Regions from separate parts of the Paenibacillus sp. FW507-14B1B genome, predicted to be linked through region 1. Evidence: riboswitches for the same ligand, from Rfam matches in the RefSeq annotation. Region 1 holds a riboswitch; the other holds the start of a gene.

Region 1 (8,212 bases):
AATAATCATCCGTGCAGGAGATACGGAAATGAGTGTACTAACAACCATATCCTCAAGTTCCATCTCTTGATCTAATCGCTCCATTACAAGTCCTTCGTCCCTAACCTTCTCAATCGGTCTGAGATTGCCATCAAGCAGAAGAAAATCTTCCTCTCCCTTGTGGATCACATGTACAAGCGGCATAAGAGGTTCCTGAAAATACACGAAGTATTTAAGCAGACTGACAAACTCCTCATATTGTTGATCCAACATAAACTCATCTACTGCGTACTCGGCCATTTCCCTCAATTCCTGCATGTACGATTGCATCCTAAAGGTTATATAACCATCTAAATTCAGATCTGGTGCCTCAGCCAAGCAAGCAAATATACTGTCTTTCAGCTTTTTTCTGCGCTGCTGTGAAAAATCACCTGATGAACTGTCATCTTTGGCTAACAGCATCAGATACCACTGTAGCACCCGCTCAGCCTCTTCCTCATCATTAAATTCAAATTCCGTAACCAGCAACCGGGCTGCAAGCTCGTGTTCCTTCTCCTCTAGAATAAAGGTGGCTGCTGCTTCGGAAACCAGTCTACGCACCATCTCTGCAGATGCGGTCCATGCCGTTAACGGCAGCTTCCCTGAACACGACCAGATGACCCGATCTCCCGAAGCACTGAATGAAAACTTCAGCTGCTTGCATTGTTTATGTAGCTCTTTCTGCTTGTCTGATAAGATACGGTAAAAGGCTTCTTTTTCACCGTCAGTCTGTGTATTAACCGCTATGCTGAATAGTTCCATGGAATCGCTCCTTTCGGGTTCCCTGTTTCAGTATATGGGGACCCGGGGAGGGATATACGGAACTCCTCTTTGGAAAGCTCTGTTAAATATTAAAGGCCCTAACAAACCGTGACGAAAAAGAAACGGTTGATTAGGACCTTATGATATGGATATATTAATTAGTTCTGCATAACAAAATCGCGCTCGATCGTGCTATCATCGTTAAACACGCGCAGAATATCGTATTTCGTATTCCGTTGTGCAGGAATATTCCCCGTCTCACGGATCAACTTCAAGATAGACTCAATATTGACTTTATGCACAGCACCCGCCGATGAAACTACATTCTCTTCCATCATCGTGCTTCCGAAATCATTACATCCATAAGAGAGCGACAGCTTACCAATCTCCGGCCCCATCGTTACCCACGAGGACTGAAGATTTGGAACATTATCAATAGCCAGACGACCAATCGCTACCGATTTCAAGTATGCTTCCGGTGTCTCACGCTCACGTTTCAGATTTGTGTTGTCGGGCTGGAAAGTAAACGGTATGAAGGCAAGGAATCCTTTAGAGTTCCAACCATTCTGAATACACTCGTCTTGAGCATCACGGATACGAAGCAAATGAAGCGCTCTTTCCTCCATCGTTTCACCCAGACCAATAACCATTGTAGCGGTAGTGTTCATCCCAAGTTTATGTGCTGTTTGCATAACATCCATCCACTGGCGCCAGCTTCCCTTCAGCTTGCTGACCTTCTGACGGATACGGTCGTCCAATATTTCAGCACCGCCACCAGGCAATGAATCGAGACCAGCATCCCGAAGCTCACGAACGACTTCTTCCATGCTTAAGCCGGATACTTCCATCATCTTCACAATCTCTGCTGGTGAGAAAGAGTGCATCGTAATATTCGGAAACCGTTTCTTAATGTTCCGAAGCAGATCCGTATAATAGCTGAACGGTAGGTTAGGGTTTGTTCCACCCTGCATTAGAATTTCCGTTCCGTTTACGTCCTCTGTTTCTTGGATTTTCTGGAAAATTACCTCATCTGAAAGAACATAGCCCTCTTCATGACCCGGTCTGCGATAAAAAGCACAGAATCGACAGTATACATCACACACATTCGTGTAGTTTACATTTCGTCCAATGACGAAGGTCGTAATCGGATCAGGATGTATCCGTTTAGTCATAATATCGGCAGCATGGCCGATCTTCTCAATCTGATCACTTTCGAAAAGTGTCACGGTATCTTCCAGATTCAAGCGTTCACCACGTAGCGCTTTATCCAGAATGCTGTTAACAGTGCCCATATATAGGTCCTCCCTTATCATAGCTAAATGACAGTGAAATCGCACTTGCCTACATGTTATCTTCTTCACCTAGTATCTTTTTCATCGTAACACATAAAGGAATTAAAAACGACATCCCCTTAAACGGAATGCCGTTCTATAAATGTTGATTATCTGTGAACTCCAAGCGCTTGATCTAGATCAGCGATAAGATCATCAATATCTTCTAAACCCACAGAGAAACGAAGCAGACCATCTGTAATGCCGCGTTCGAGGCGCACTTTCTCACCCATAGCAGCATGGGACATCATTGCAGGATAGGACAGAATACTCTCCACTGCTCCCAAACTTACAGCTACAAGAGGCAACTTCACAGCATTCAACACTTGCTTAGCCCGCTCCCCTGATCCTACATCAAATGAGACAACTGCTCCATAACCACTGCTTTGCTTCTCGTGAATTTCACGTCCTGGATGGTTCAGCAGACCCGGATAAAATACCGCATTAATATCACTACGACCGGTAAGCCAAGCTGCCAGTTTCTCCGCACTCTTCTCACTATGTGTCATGCGAGCTCCGAGTGTCTTCATGCCTCGCATAAGCAGCCAAGAATCTTGCACCCCTAGAACCGTTCCAAGACCATTCTGAAGCTGCTTCAACTGCGCTGCCAGCTCTGCAGTTCGAGCAACTGCTAAACCCGCCAGAACATCACTATGACCGCCAAGGAACTTGGTTGCACTATGTAGAACAATATCTACTCCCTGCTCAATCGGTCTCTGATAGTAAGGTGTCATAAAAGTATTATCAAGGATTGTTAATAGACCGTGCTCTTTAGCCCAGTCCGTAACAGCACCAATATCCGTAATCTTCAGCGTTGGATTCGATGGTGTTTCCATATATACAGCCTTCGTGTTTGATTTAATTGCACCCTTAACTTGGGCAAGATCTGTCATATCAACGAAGGTGCATTCCATCCCCATACGGTTCAGGATGCTTGTAAGAAGGCGATATGTTCCTCCGTATACGTCCTCTGTTACAATGATATGATCTCCTGCGGAGAGCATCATAAATGTGCTGGAGATGGCTGCCATACCGGATGCATAAGCAAAGCCTTGGACACCACCTTCTAGCAGTGCGATGTAATCTTCTAGAACCTGACGTGTCGGATTCCCAGATCGGCTGTAATCATGCCGCGGGGGATCAAATATGTCCTCATGATGAAAAGTCGAGGCTTGATACAGCGGTACACTAGATGCACCCGTTGCAGCATCAATCTCACCACCGAAGTGAAGGAGCTTCGTTTCAAACCGAATCTCATCCAAGTTCGCTTTCTTACGATTAGTGTGTCCTAATTCGTTCGATTGTCCATTCTGGTTGTCTTGACTCATCTGTCAGTGCCTCCTTCAACTTCCGCTACTGCTGCATTCAGTGCAAAATCCAGATCTGCGATCAGGTCATCCACATGCTCAATCCCGACAGAGAAACGAAGCAATCTGTCATCCACACCAACCGCATCACGAATTTCTAATGGGATATCCGCATGCGTTTGTACTGCAGGATAAGTCATCAGTGACTCTACTCCACCGAGGCTTTCAGCGAAAGCGATCAGCTTGATATGACGCAGAAGAGGCTCTACATACCTTGCATCCTTCACTTTAAATGAGAAAATCCCTGTATTTCCGCTTGACTGCTTCTGCTGAATTTCATATCCTGGGTGATCGGAAAGAGCCGGATAAAATACTTCAGATACCGCAGAATGCTCCTTAAGAAACAATGCAATGGCTGTTGCATTACTTTCATGACGTTCCATTCTTAGAGCGAGCGTCTTCATTCCACGCATCAATTGGTAGGAATCTGTTGGACCAAGTACCGAACCAATCGAGTTATGGAGGAAAGCAATCTCCTCGGATAACTCTTTCCCTTTCGTCACAATCAGGCCAGCAAGAACATCATTGTGTCCACCGAGATATTTCGTTGCACTATGTACAACGATATCTGCTCCAAGCTCAATCGGTCTCTGGAAGAAAGGTGTAAGCAGGGTATTATCTACAATACTAATTATTCCGTGATGACGAGCCCAACTACAGACCGCTTCGATGTCCGTAATCATCATGAGCGGGTTCGTTGGCGTCTCAATAATGATCGCCTTCGTATTCGGTGTTCTTGATTGCTCTAACGCATCCATATCATTGGTATCTACATACGTTGCCGTAACTCCAAACCTAGATAAGATTTTCTCAATCAAGCGATAAGTGCCCCCGTAAAGATCCAGTGACACGATGAGGTGATCTCCTTGACCAAACAGGGCAAACACAGTCTGTAAGGCTGCCATACCTGAGCTACAGGCAAATCCCGCATCACCCGATTCAAGTGCTGCCGCCGCTTCCTCAAGTACTGTTCTTGTCGGACTCTTCGTTCTTATATAATCAAAGCCTGTACTTTGACCTAATTTCGGATGACGAAATGCAGTCGCTTGATAGATTGGAAAATTAATAGCTCCCGTAACCGGCTCCTCTATTGATCCAATCTGAGCTAATCTACTTTCAATTTTCAGATGCTTGTTCTCCATCTTGTTCTCTGCTCCTCCTTCAGCTGTACATTCTCTTTTTATCTATATTTGTGGTCCGATATCATAAGGTGTTTCTTGATATACATAGTAATTGAGCCAATTTGAGAATAATAAATTCGCATGAGCCCTCCATACAGAAGGAGGTTTCCTTGCCGGATCGTCTTTCGGATAGTAGTTACGCGGAAGTGCAATATCCATCCCTTTAGCTGCATCCCGCTCATACTCCCACCGAAGTGAATCAGAGTCATATTCTGAGTGTCCTGTCACAAAAATCTGTTTGCCATCCTTCGAGGCTACCAGATACACGCCAGCCTCCTCGGATTCTGATAAAATCATAAGTTCTTTTGCTCGCTTGATATCTTCTCGCTGCACATCGGTATGCCTGGAGTGAGGAGCGTAGAACACTTCGTCAAAGCCGCGGAGCAGCTTAACCGTTGGCTCGTTCACCGTATGAGAGAATACACCGAAGCACTTCTCGGGAAGGCTGTACTTCGCCACATCATAATGATAGTAAAGACCAGCTTGAGCTGCCCAACATATGTGAAGCGTTGAAGTTACATTCTGCTTGCTCCATTCGAAAATTTCGGTAAGTTCATCCCAGTAGTTCACATCTTCGAATTCCAGCTGTTCCACTGGTGCGCCCGTAATAATCATGCCATCAAACCGGCGATGCTTGACTTCTTCAAATGTTTTGTAGAATGATTCCAGATGCTCTGCCGGGGTGTTTTTTGAAGTATAGGAACCCGGATGAAGCAGCACAACATCGACCTGGAGAGGGGAATTACCGATCAGCCTTAGCAGCTGCGTCTCTGTCGTCTCCTTAGTTGGCATCAAATTCAGAATGGCAATCCGCAGTGGGCGGATATCCTGTTGAAATGCATGGCTTTCGTCCATTACGAAAATGTTCTCCCCAGCAAGTATTTCCTTGGCAGGCAGGGTGTCTGGAATTTTGATCGGCATCATTATTCCTCCTTCGGGTTAATAAATAGTCAAGACTGCATAATACATGGTCAGAGAGGGCCAAGGTATACAAAAAAGACCTATCTCTGTTGAGAAAGGTCATATGTACAGAAACTATGCGCCTCTCTCATCTGTCAGACTGCAGCGATCCTTACTACGTAAGGCCACAATACATCCTGCAAGAATTAGCACCGTGCGATGTTGCCGCCGGTTGCCGGGTTTCATAGGGCTAGTCCCTCCACCTGCTCTTGATAAGATTTCGCTGGTATAAAGTTGTAAATTTCCTAATATTGCTGATTAATACTTTAAATCAAGAACATTTTTTCGTCAAGAAGCTTTGTGTTAAAAAACAAGAACATTTCACCGCTTTCTTCCATATCCTGTACAAGGACATATGAAGCCTTAATTCCACCTTGAAAAGGTAATAACCTCAGCGTTATACTAGACAGGTGCTAATTAACCATATGAAAGAGGTGACATGAAAGATGGACGGTGACCCGAGCCAGAAGCTGGATGTAAGTGACGCAAAACCGCATAGGATTAAGATCAGCTTACCGGTGGCGGGCAACGTTATTTTTCGTGTGCTCTATTAAAACCCTTTTGCCGAGTCATGTGACTTGTTCGCATACGACTATGCCGGTAAGCTGATACCCTATGCCTTTATTCGATAATGCGAAAGCAGTGAATTAAGGAGTGATATCAGATGAAAATCCGGTTGGTAAATTCGGGTGTTTTTACCCCTGTAGACGATATTGAAACGACATTAATAGCTCCACCAGACGGATTTTACTGGATCGACGCTGATGTAGAGGACTTGCTGGAGCTCCAGCCTCTCTTCTCTCTGCATGATCTGGCTGTAGAAGACACACAGAGTGAGGAAGAGCAGCGTCCTAAGATTGAAATATATGAGAACCACTACTTTATCGTAGTTAACAGCATTCGATTTGATGATGAGGAAATCTTCCTAAGAGCTCTTAATATCTTCCTTGGCAGGCATTTTATCATTACGGTGACGAAACAGAAGATTCATGAACTTCGCGCTGTGAAGCCTCTACTCTGGGAAGATGAGGCTAACACACCTGACCGATTCTTATATATTCTCATCGACTTGGTTACAGATAACTATTTCACAGTTGGTGACCGGATTGAAGCACGTATAGATCAGCTTGAAGAAGATATTCTAATGCATACCAAGAAATCACATTTGAACGAAATTATTGGTCTACGAAGTGAAATTCTGTGGCTTAAAAAAGTGCTTGGTCCGCAAAAAGAAGTGATCAATACACTGAATAAGAAAGACTTACGCCTGATCGATGATCAGCTGCAAAAGTACTTTAGCGATATATATGAGAATGCTGTGAAAATATCCGAGACCTTCGAAACTTACCGCGACCTGATGAGTAACCTTCGAGAAGCATATCAGTCCAGTATAGCGAATCGTGCGAATGAGATCATGAGAGTTTTTACGGCCATGACAACCATTTTCATGCCTCTAACTGTCATCACAGGTATATACGGAATGAACTTTGAATTTATGCCTGAGTTAAAATGGAAGTATTCCTATTTTGCTGTCATCGGCCTTATGATTTTCCTCGGTTCTGGCATGTTTTATCTGTTCCGCAAGAAAGATTGGCTATGAAATTTAACAATAACGGGTTCCCTTCAATTCGTGAAGAGAAACCCGTTTTTTGTTGATTCATACTGCGTTCTGCTTATCAAAAGCTTGTCGGCGGAATCGAATTCGGATCAGTCGGAGCCGTTCATACAATGGTTCCATTCCGCCCTCGACTACAGGCTCCTGTCCATAAACTCGGTGCATCACCGGCTTAAGAAAGGTATCTCCAAGCTCCTCAAATGCCTTCCAAATCGCCAACTGATCTCCTTCAGGCATATTCTCTAGCTCCATCTGAATCAGCGGTTCCGTATCATATCCATCTTTCTCTAGGCCCTCCATCTGTTCAACCAGATCTCTACGGGTCATACCACTTGTCTCAGCGAGTTGATCCAGTGTTAAGCCTTCAGCGATGCCCATCAGCATCACCCTTCCCATCCGGAAATCTTCCAGCTCCTGCTTGTACTTATGCTCTTTCTGTTTATACATCCAAGATAAGAATACATCCTCTCTTAATGCATTAAATACCCAATCCAGTGGGAAGGAGGTTGTTCGCTCTACTCGAGATGTCATCTCAATCCATTCGGCACCATGCTCTGCTGCCTTATTTGTGCCAATTCCCGGCAACTGAAGGAGTTCTTCCTCGGTCTGAGGTACAAAAGCACTAATAAGTCGAAGTACCCGATTACTTGCTATAAAATAAGGAGCCTTACGGCCTGCAGCAGCTTTTCTTCTACGCCAAGCACATAGCTCTGTGTAAAGCTCCTCCGAGCCATACAACTCACTGTAACACTGTAGTTTTTGTGCTGCATGGTTCCTCCCTCTGGCATCTTCCGGTTCGTGGAACACTCCCTCAATCACCGGGCGATATCCCTCACTTAATTTCATCGACAGACGATGACGATAGACACACAATAGCTCTTGCCACGAGCTGCCTTCGTACCAATCTTCATCCTCTTTATATCCGTCAGCCTCAATATCTCGCCACCCCAGTCTCCATATACCTTCCTCTTCCCCGAT
Region 2 (8,212 bases), 320 kb from region 1:
CTTCACTTAAAGTGAACAAATTCAGACGGAAGGGGAGATTCCCTTGGAAAAGATTACATCAGAAGCTGAATTTCAGGTATCGATTCAGTCCCCAAGATTGACGATAGCTGTATTTAAAGCAGATTGGTGCGTGGATTGCAGATTTATCGATCCATTTATGCCTGAAGTGGAAACGAAATATTCTGACCGGTTAACACTGGTAGAAGTCGATGTAGAGCAAGTGGGTGATGTAAGCCAGGAGCAGAACATTATGGGCATTCCAAGCTTTGTAGCTTATACGGATGGCCGTGAATTGGTTCGTTTTGTAAATAAGCTTCGTAAGTCACGGGAAGAGATTGAAGCATTCCTAGATCGCGCCCTTGAGGTATATGATTCGATACACAAGTAAATACATCACACCGCTGAACTGTATTATGAGTCGGCGGTGTTTTGTTTTTGAACATTTTGTCATATTCATCTATGATCCGAAGGTACTTATCAGGTATAATACATATTGGAGTGTATAAAAATTTGGAAAAAATGCATGTCAAGGTTTCATATATTCTGAATATGGCAGCAGGTGAAAATCATGAATAATAAACAATTAAAATGGCTTAGCTACTTTACGTGTCTTGTCATGTTCTTCGCAACATTTGGTGGGATGGTCGTGACGAAGACAGATTCAGGCATGGGTTGTGGACAGGAGTGGCCGCTATGTAATGGGAAATTTGTTCCGGCTTACACTTTATCATCGATGATAGAATACTCTCACCGGGCAGTGAGTGGGTTGGCAGGTTTATCAGCTCTTGCCTCATTAATTGCTTTTTTTATGTTCAAAAGAGAGCGACGTGACATTGTTACTTACGCGGTTTTGACCGCGATATTTGTCATTCTACAGGCTATTATGGGAGCTATGGCTGTTATGGTGCCGCAATCGGCAGCTGTCATGGCACTTCATTTCGGATTCTCTCTCATTGCGTTTGCGAGTTCAGTTATGTTGGCATTAGCGATGCGTAGAATTGAACAAGCTAAAGATCAAAGGCAGCTTGAACAGCTTCCTAGGGTAAGTAAATCGTTTCGCAATCTGGTATGGGGAACAACGATATATTCTTATATCGTCGTATACATAGGGGCATTTGTGAGTCATACAGATTCGCGAGAAGGCTGCTCAGGCTGGCCGTTATGTAATGGTGAGATTATCCCCGAACTTTCAGGCGGAGTAGGTATTGCCTTTATGCATAGGGTTGCGGCAGCAATTCTGTTACTGGTGGTAGCGGTGATGGGGCACTTTGCCTTTTGGCGAAACCGGAATAATCGTGAAATTCAAATGCTGGGTGTATCAGCAGTCATTCTTTGTTTAATGCAAGTACTAAGTGGTCCGCTCTTGATGGCAACACTACACAATGAAGAATTGTATATTTTTGCAGCTTTGGGCCATACATTACTCATATCCGGATTGTTCGGTGTTTTATGTTATTTAAGCGTAAGAGCATGGCAGCTAAGCAGACCCTTAGCGGAAGGAACCCTTCTTGATCAGTCCACTTCGTCAAACGCGCACAAAAGAAGTATATAGATGCATTCATCAACAAAATCCCAGGACAATTGTTCGGGGTTTTTGTTGTATATAGGAATGAATATAGGCTAGTTAAGGACATTTTAAAGATAGGAATGAGATCGGTCCCGATAAGCCAGAACTTAACTTTTAGGGGGGAACGCCATGCTTCGAATATTACTTGGGGAACCACCCCGCATAAATGAAGGATTACTTAAAGATGCAGTGGAGACCATGGTAAAGACAACGCAGTTGCTGCAAAAGGAAATTGAGAAGAGCCAAGACCCGACACATGACTTCCGCAAGCTGGAGATCTGGACTCGTGGTCTCATTGGATCATTGGATGAATTGGAGCAGAGTTGGTTTGCTGCAAGTCACTTCCGTAAATCCGTAATAGCGGGATATGTTGATGACATGTCTCCACTGGAACAAGGCGACTATGCACGATATGTATATTTTTATAAGGATGGGTTCATTCGGGTATTCTCCATACTTGATAAGCTTGGAACCGTACTGAATGAGATATATAATCTGAATACTGCAAAGTATAAAGCTCATTTTTCCTACTTTACAGTAGTTCGTCAATTTAGATATACCAAAACACATGAAGATTTAGCGAGTAAACTGGAAGCGATTAATGACCATTATGATCCGGCTATCGATGCACTGCGTAAACGAAGAAATGCAGAGATTCATTATATGAATTCCGAGATGCAAGATGATCTGTGGCAGCGGCACCAAGGGCTCCATGACAAAATAGAGCTAGAGGATCTGGATCAGCATTTGGATGATTTGAAGCAAGGACTTGATATGGTATGCAAGACATTGTCAGCTTCTTATCGCTATACTAATGATCTATGGGCGGATAAAGGTGTAAGTTCTTGAGGCTTTAAGCCTATAAATTCCTTTTGACAAACATGCAAAAAGAATCTATACTAACAATTGCATTCTTGAAATTGAAATGTTATTGAAAGCTAATTAATTATAATTTCATATCGATGTTTTCTTATCGAGAGAGGCGGAGGGACAGGCCCGATGAAGCCCGGCAACCGATTCCTAGTGTACAGTCAATCGTGACTGAAGCGCTTGGAATGACATGGTGCTAATTCCTTCAAAACTGCGGATAATCATGCAGTTTTGACAGATGAGAAAAGGCATTCGTCTTTACGTAAAGAGGGCCCTTTTTGATTCTGCAAAGAGAGGGCTCTTTTATTTTTGTATTATTCGATAAATTGTATGAGGAGGAACTGGGATTGATCGAACTTAAATCTTTGACGAAGCAGTATGGAAAAGCCGGAACGTTAACAACTGCATTGTCAGAATTGAATCTGTCGATTGAAAAAGGTGAAATATTCGGCGTTATCGGACACTCCGGAGCAGGTAAAAGTACATTGATCCGTTGTATCAACTTGCTCGAACGCCCAACCTCCGGTGAGGTCTGGGTTAATGGAGTTAATTTAACGTCGCTTAACAATAAGCAACTTCAAGCGGAACGCCGAAAGATCAGCATGATTTTTCAACATTTTAACTTGCTATCTTCTGCAACGGTATTTGAGAATATCGCATTTCCACTTCGCTTAATTAAGACACCGAAGGCTGAGGTTGAACGCAAAGTAAACGAGCTTCTAGAACTTGTTGGACTGGAGGCACATCGTAACAAATACCCTTCGCAGTTGTCTGGTGGACAGAAACAACGGGTTGGTATTGCAAGGGCGCTTGCGAGCGATCCAGAAGTGTTGCTCTGTGATGAAGCGACCTCTGCACTAGATCCACAGACAACCGATTCCATTCTTAGATTGCTTCTCGACATCAATCAGCGCTTCAATCTAACGATTGTGCTCATTACTCACGAAATGCATGTCATCCAGACAATCTGTGACCGTGTTGCGGTTATTCATCAAGGTGGAATAGTGGAGGAAGGTCCCGTTACTAAAGTATTCTTAAAACCTCAACATGAAGTAACACAGGAATTTGTTCGTAAGGAAACAGATAGTGGGGATGCGTTAAGATTGGCTATTCATGCTCCTCATGCTGAATCATCCCGTGCGGCTAAGATTACATTTCTCGGTTCCAAAACGTATGAATCAACGCTTTCTCAAACCGTTCGTGAAACCGGAGTTGCGTTCGCAATCTTACAAGGTACCATTTCAACGATTAAACACACACCGTACGGTCAGTTGATTGTTCGATTTGAAGGCGATATGCAAGCGATTGACCTAACCATTCAGAAATTGCTCGAACAGGGACTTGATGTGGAGGTGATGGATTGATGTTTGGTCTTAATTTTTCTGAAGTGAACTGGGATGAGATTGTTACCGCGATACTGGACACACTTAAAATGCTGGCATCATCCGCCTTGTTTACATTCCTAATTGGACTCCCAATTGGTGTGTTGTTATACATGGCAGCCCGATCCTCATCAAGATGGGTTCGTGTTGGATATGGGGTTCTGTCATTTGTGGTAAATATCCTTCGTTCCGTACCGTTTATCATTCTGATTGTAGCTATGATTCCGATTACGAATTCGATTGTGGGTGTGTCTTATGGCGTGCTTGGGACGATTCCTCCCCTCGTGGTTGGTGCAGCTCCGTTCTTTGCAAGATTAGTTGAAACATCACTCAATGAGGTGGACAAGGGTGTGATTGAGGCAGCTCATTCGATGGGATCATCTACAGGCCAGGTGATATGGCGAGTACTTCTTCCTGAAGCAAGACCAGGTCTACTCGCTGCTATGACAATCACAATTGTTACCCTTGTTTCCTATACCGCAATGTCAGGTATGGTAGGTGGAGGCGGACTTGGTGATTTAGCCATTAAGTATGGGTATTACCGCTATGAAACTGAAGTGATGATTGTGGCTGTCGTCTTGATGATTGTGCTGGTTCAACTGTTACAGATGGCAGGAGATCGAATGGTACGACATTTTACAAGGAAGTAACGAAAAATACGTTTGATATAAATCAATTCAAGACTCGAAGGGAGCGTCATATGATGAAAAAATGGGCATTAGCAGTTCTGAGTTTGTCATTGGTAGCCGTGTTAGGAGCTTGTGGAGAAAAGCCTGCAACAGAATCAAGCGATGGAAGTGTGACTTTACGTGTAGGTGCTTCACCTGAGCCCCATTCTCAAATGTTGGAGCATATCAAGCCGGCACTTGAAAAAGAAGGGGTAAAGCTTGAAATTGTGGAGTTTACAGATTATGTGCTTCCGAATCAGCAGGTAGCTCAGAAGCAGCTAGACGCTAACTTTTTTCAACACAAGCCATACTTGGATAGTGAAATAGAGAAGCGGGGAATGGATCTGGAGTCGGTTGTGGCTGTTCATGTTGAGCCTCTCGGTGCATACTCTAAGAAAATCAAATCGGTGGATGAGCTGCAAGACGGTGCTGTAGTTGCTATACCGAATGATCCATCAAACGCAGGACGTGCGCTTGCTTTGATGGCGCAGAATGGTCTAATTAAATTGCAGGATGAGAGTAAACTGGAGGCTACCGTTAAAGATATTACGGAAAATCCAAAGAACCTTAATATTAAAGAGGTGGAAGCTGCAATGCTGCCTCGTATGCTGGATGAGATGGACATGGCAATCATCAATACGAACTATGCGCTTGAAGCTGGCCTTGATCCAACAAAGGATGCTATTTTCATCGAAAATAAAGATAATCCTTATGCCAATCTCCTTGTAGCACGTCCAGATAATAAAGATTCTGAAGCCATTCAGAAGTTAGCTAAAGCCTTAACCTCAGATGACGTGAAGAAGTTTATTGAAGAAGAATATAAAGGTGCGGTAATTCCAGCATTTTAATGGAGTTATGCACTCGCCCTTGGACGTTTAGTCCAAGGGTTTTTTCGTAGTTCATTATTGAAAAATACGGATTTGGTCAAGTTGTGAGGGGAGGTTAAATCTTTTATACTGAAGGAAGATGTATATGTACGGGGAGGGAAGGCTTTGGAGGGGAAAGTGGCGTTGATTACAGGAAGTGCAACAGGACTTGGTAAAATGACTGCCTTGACGCTGGCTGCTCAGGGATGTGATATCGCATTAAATTATGTAAACAGTAAGGATGAAGCGAATACGCTTAAGGAAGAGATTGAAAGAATGGGTGTTCGAGTGATTGCAGTTAAGGCAGATATTGCTGAGGAAAAAGAGCTGTACAGTCTTGTGAAGCAGACAGAAGAGCAGCTTGGCCCTGTGGATATTCTAGTTAATAATGCTGGACCATTTATTCGGGAGCGACGTTTATTCTCACAGTATGATCCCAATGAAATTGTACACCTGATTAATGGCAACCTAACCGGAGTTATGTTACTTGACCACCTCGTTCTTCCCTCCATGCGAGAGAAAAAATGGGGAAGAATCATCCACTTTGGTTTCGGTCATGCGGGTGAAGCAAGGTCATGGCCCCATCGATCGGTATACGCTGCTGCTAAGGTGGGACTTGTCTCGTTTACCAAGACATTAGCTGTAGAAGAAGCTCCGTTTGGCATCACGGTAAACATGGTATGTCCTGGAGACATTCGCGGAGCGAATAAGGAAAAGACGATTGATGAGGTATCCGGAATAACGGATGATCTTACCCCCCGCGGAAGATCGGGGAGTGGTGAGGACATCGCGAGGGTTATTGAGTATTTATGTATGGAGAAGTCGGATTTTATAACAGGCAACATTATGGATATATCCGGAGGTTTAGATCCTATTCGTCCACGAATTATTCCTGAATAGGTCTATAATTCCCCTTATATTGCAGAAACTCCGCCTTCCCTTCACGAAAGAAGGGAGGGCGGAGTTATTTCTACATTGTATATGGTTTTTAGAACACTTGTACTACTTCTTGAATGCCTTCTACCTCTTCAACCAGGGCACGTTCAATCCCGGCTTTCAAAGTAATGGTGGAGCTTGGGCAGCTGCCGCAGGCACCTACCAATTTCAGCTTTACGATGCCGTCTTCAACGTCGACCAACTCCACGTCACCGCCGTCGCGCTGCAGGAACGGACGAAGCTTATCGAGCACTTCAGCCACTTCATCATAAGTGGTGCTTTGTGCGTTTTCGCTCATCTTGTTCAACTCCTTTCCTCCCTATATTATAGTACATAAACCGGTAAATTAAAATGCCAATCTAAAGGTAGGTACTTCATTATGCGACCCATTATTGAATTCTGTGCAGGTAACGCTCATTTTGGTACAGATAAAGCTCTAAAGCCACTTGAGGAGGCTTACGAAATCGTCGAGTATGGCTGCCTCACCAATTGCGGACAATGCTACTTAGCACCTTTTGCCTTGGTAAACGATGAAATCGTGGAAGCAGCAACTGCAGAAGAATTGTATATTGCAATTCTTCAGAAAATTAAGGAAATAAAAGAAGAATAATTTACGGATCAAAAATGGCGTTTGGACTTCCACAGTACCCCGCTCTTGAGGAGTCTTGGAACACGGCCCATTACAGAGGTATTTCCCATCAAACCAAAGCCTGCATGTTTTCCAAGCGAACCGAGTGTGCCCTTTAATTTCAGGGGATGTACTCTCGGGGTATCATCTCTCCATAGCGCTTTCAATACATGACCAATCTGTTCGGCTTGGGCACCTGCTGCTTGGGCACTAGGCACAAACGGGAGGCTGGCACAGTCTCCGATGACATATACTTCCGGATAGGAAGGCACTTGATAAAATTCATTCAATAAAATTCGTCCACTGCGGTCTTTCGGCAGATCCATCTGCTGGACTACAGAAACAGGTTGTATCCCTGCTGTCCAGACGGTTATATCGGTTGGGATGGGCTGATCCATGTTGTAGACCACATCTTGTTCTACTCTCGACACAGAAACCCCACTTAAAATTTCTACATTATGTTCCTCGAACCAGCGCTGAATGTATGAAGATAAGCGATTCGGGAATGAGGAGAGAACACGAGCTCCTCGGTCAAGAATCGCGATATTGAGATCTGGCCGACTTTCTCTTAAGTCCGATGCAAGCTCGATGCCGCTTAATCCACCACCAACGATATGGACTTGACCATATGGTTTGAGGTTATTTAATCGTAAGTAGGTTTCTCTTGCTCCAGAAAAGGATTGAAGACTGCAGGTGAATTCTTCTGCACCTGGGACTCCGTGATAGCGGTCTGTACAGCCCAGTGCGATAGCCAGTTGATCATATTCAATGGGATCATCATTGAGTAAATGCACCTGTCTTGACTCTAAGTCAATCGAAGTAACTTCTCCGTAATGGATACTGAGCTTATCGTACTGCGGGAATTTTACCCGAAGGGCTGTATCTGCAACAGTGCCTGCAGCTAGAGCATAGTATTCCGTTTTTAGACCTTGATAAGGCATACGATCGACAAGTACGACTTCCAGGTCAGGAGGAAGATAACTGCTGAATAATTCTTGAATTAAGGCAAGACCACCATAGCCTCCGCCGAGTATGACGAGTTTTTTCATATAAGTGTCTTCCTTTCTAGAGAGATCGGAAAGCAGAGCTTTATATCATCCCATTAACCTTTTTTCCGTAATTTGGAACCCTAGTTATTCATATACCTTAATTTCGTTATAGAATGTATCACGTTCAACCGGAATTCTTCCAGCGCCTTGAATAAGCCAGATTAGCTCTTTGCGAGTTAAGCCTTCTGGTGTTAATGCACCTGCGGCATGACTAATACGTTCTTTAAGAATCGTACCGTGAACATC

Evidence for each region. Region 1 has a riboswitch for S-adenosylmethionine ahead of metA (homoserine O-acetyltransferase MetA). Riboswitches for the same ligand answer to the same signal wherever they lie in the genome.
Region 2: it holds a riboswitch for S-adenosylmethionine, as region 1 does, so the genes downstream of both, AC3WJJ_RS15500 (methionine ABC transporter ATP-binding protein) here and metA (homoserine O-acetyltransferase MetA) in region 1, are expected to answer to the same signal.

What each region holds. Positions count from the first base shown of each region.
Region 1 covers NZ_JBYSWS010000002.1:1,149,095-1,157,306, forward strand. The annotation lists gene AC3WJJ_RS13890 (putative sporulation protein YtxC) at 1-780, opposite strand, end outside; gene mqnC (cyclic dehypoxanthinyl futalosine synthase) at 939-2,072, opposite strand; gene AC3WJJ_RS13900 (aminotransferase class I/II-fold pyridoxal phosphate-dependent enzyme) at 2,222-3,439, opposite strand; gene AC3WJJ_RS13905 (PLP-dependent transferase) at 3,436-4,620, opposite strand; gene metA (homoserine O-acetyltransferase MetA) at 4,663-5,580, opposite strand; SAM riboswitch class I at 5,705-5,838, opposite strand; gene corA (magnesium/cobalt transporter CorA) at 6,284-7,219, shown strand; gene AC3WJJ_RS13920 (HRDC domain-containing protein) at 7,277-8,212, opposite strand, start outside.
Region 2 covers NZ_JBYSWS010000002.1:1,470,195-1,478,406, reverse strand. The annotation lists gene AC3WJJ_RS15515 (thioredoxin family protein) at 44-388, shown strand; gene AC3WJJ_RS15510 (COX15/CtaA family protein) at 569-1,552, shown strand; gene AC3WJJ_RS15505 (Cthe_2314 family HEPN domain-containing protein) at 1,697-2,416, shown strand; SAM riboswitch class I at 2,535-2,682, shown strand; gene AC3WJJ_RS15500 (methionine ABC transporter ATP-binding protein) at 2,785-3,801, shown strand; gene AC3WJJ_RS15495 (methionine ABC transporter permease) at 3,801-4,469, shown strand; gene AC3WJJ_RS15490 (MetQ/NlpA family ABC transporter substrate-binding protein) at 4,523-5,335, shown strand; gene AC3WJJ_RS15485 (SDR family oxidoreductase) at 5,480-6,253, shown strand; gene AC3WJJ_RS15480 (NifU family protein) at 6,342-6,587, opposite strand; gene AC3WJJ_RS15475 (YuzB family protein) at 6,669-6,899, shown strand; gene AC3WJJ_RS15470 (NAD(P)/FAD-dependent oxidoreductase) at 6,908-7,966, opposite strand; gene mqnE (aminofutalosine synthase MqnE) at 8,051-8,212, opposite strand, start outside.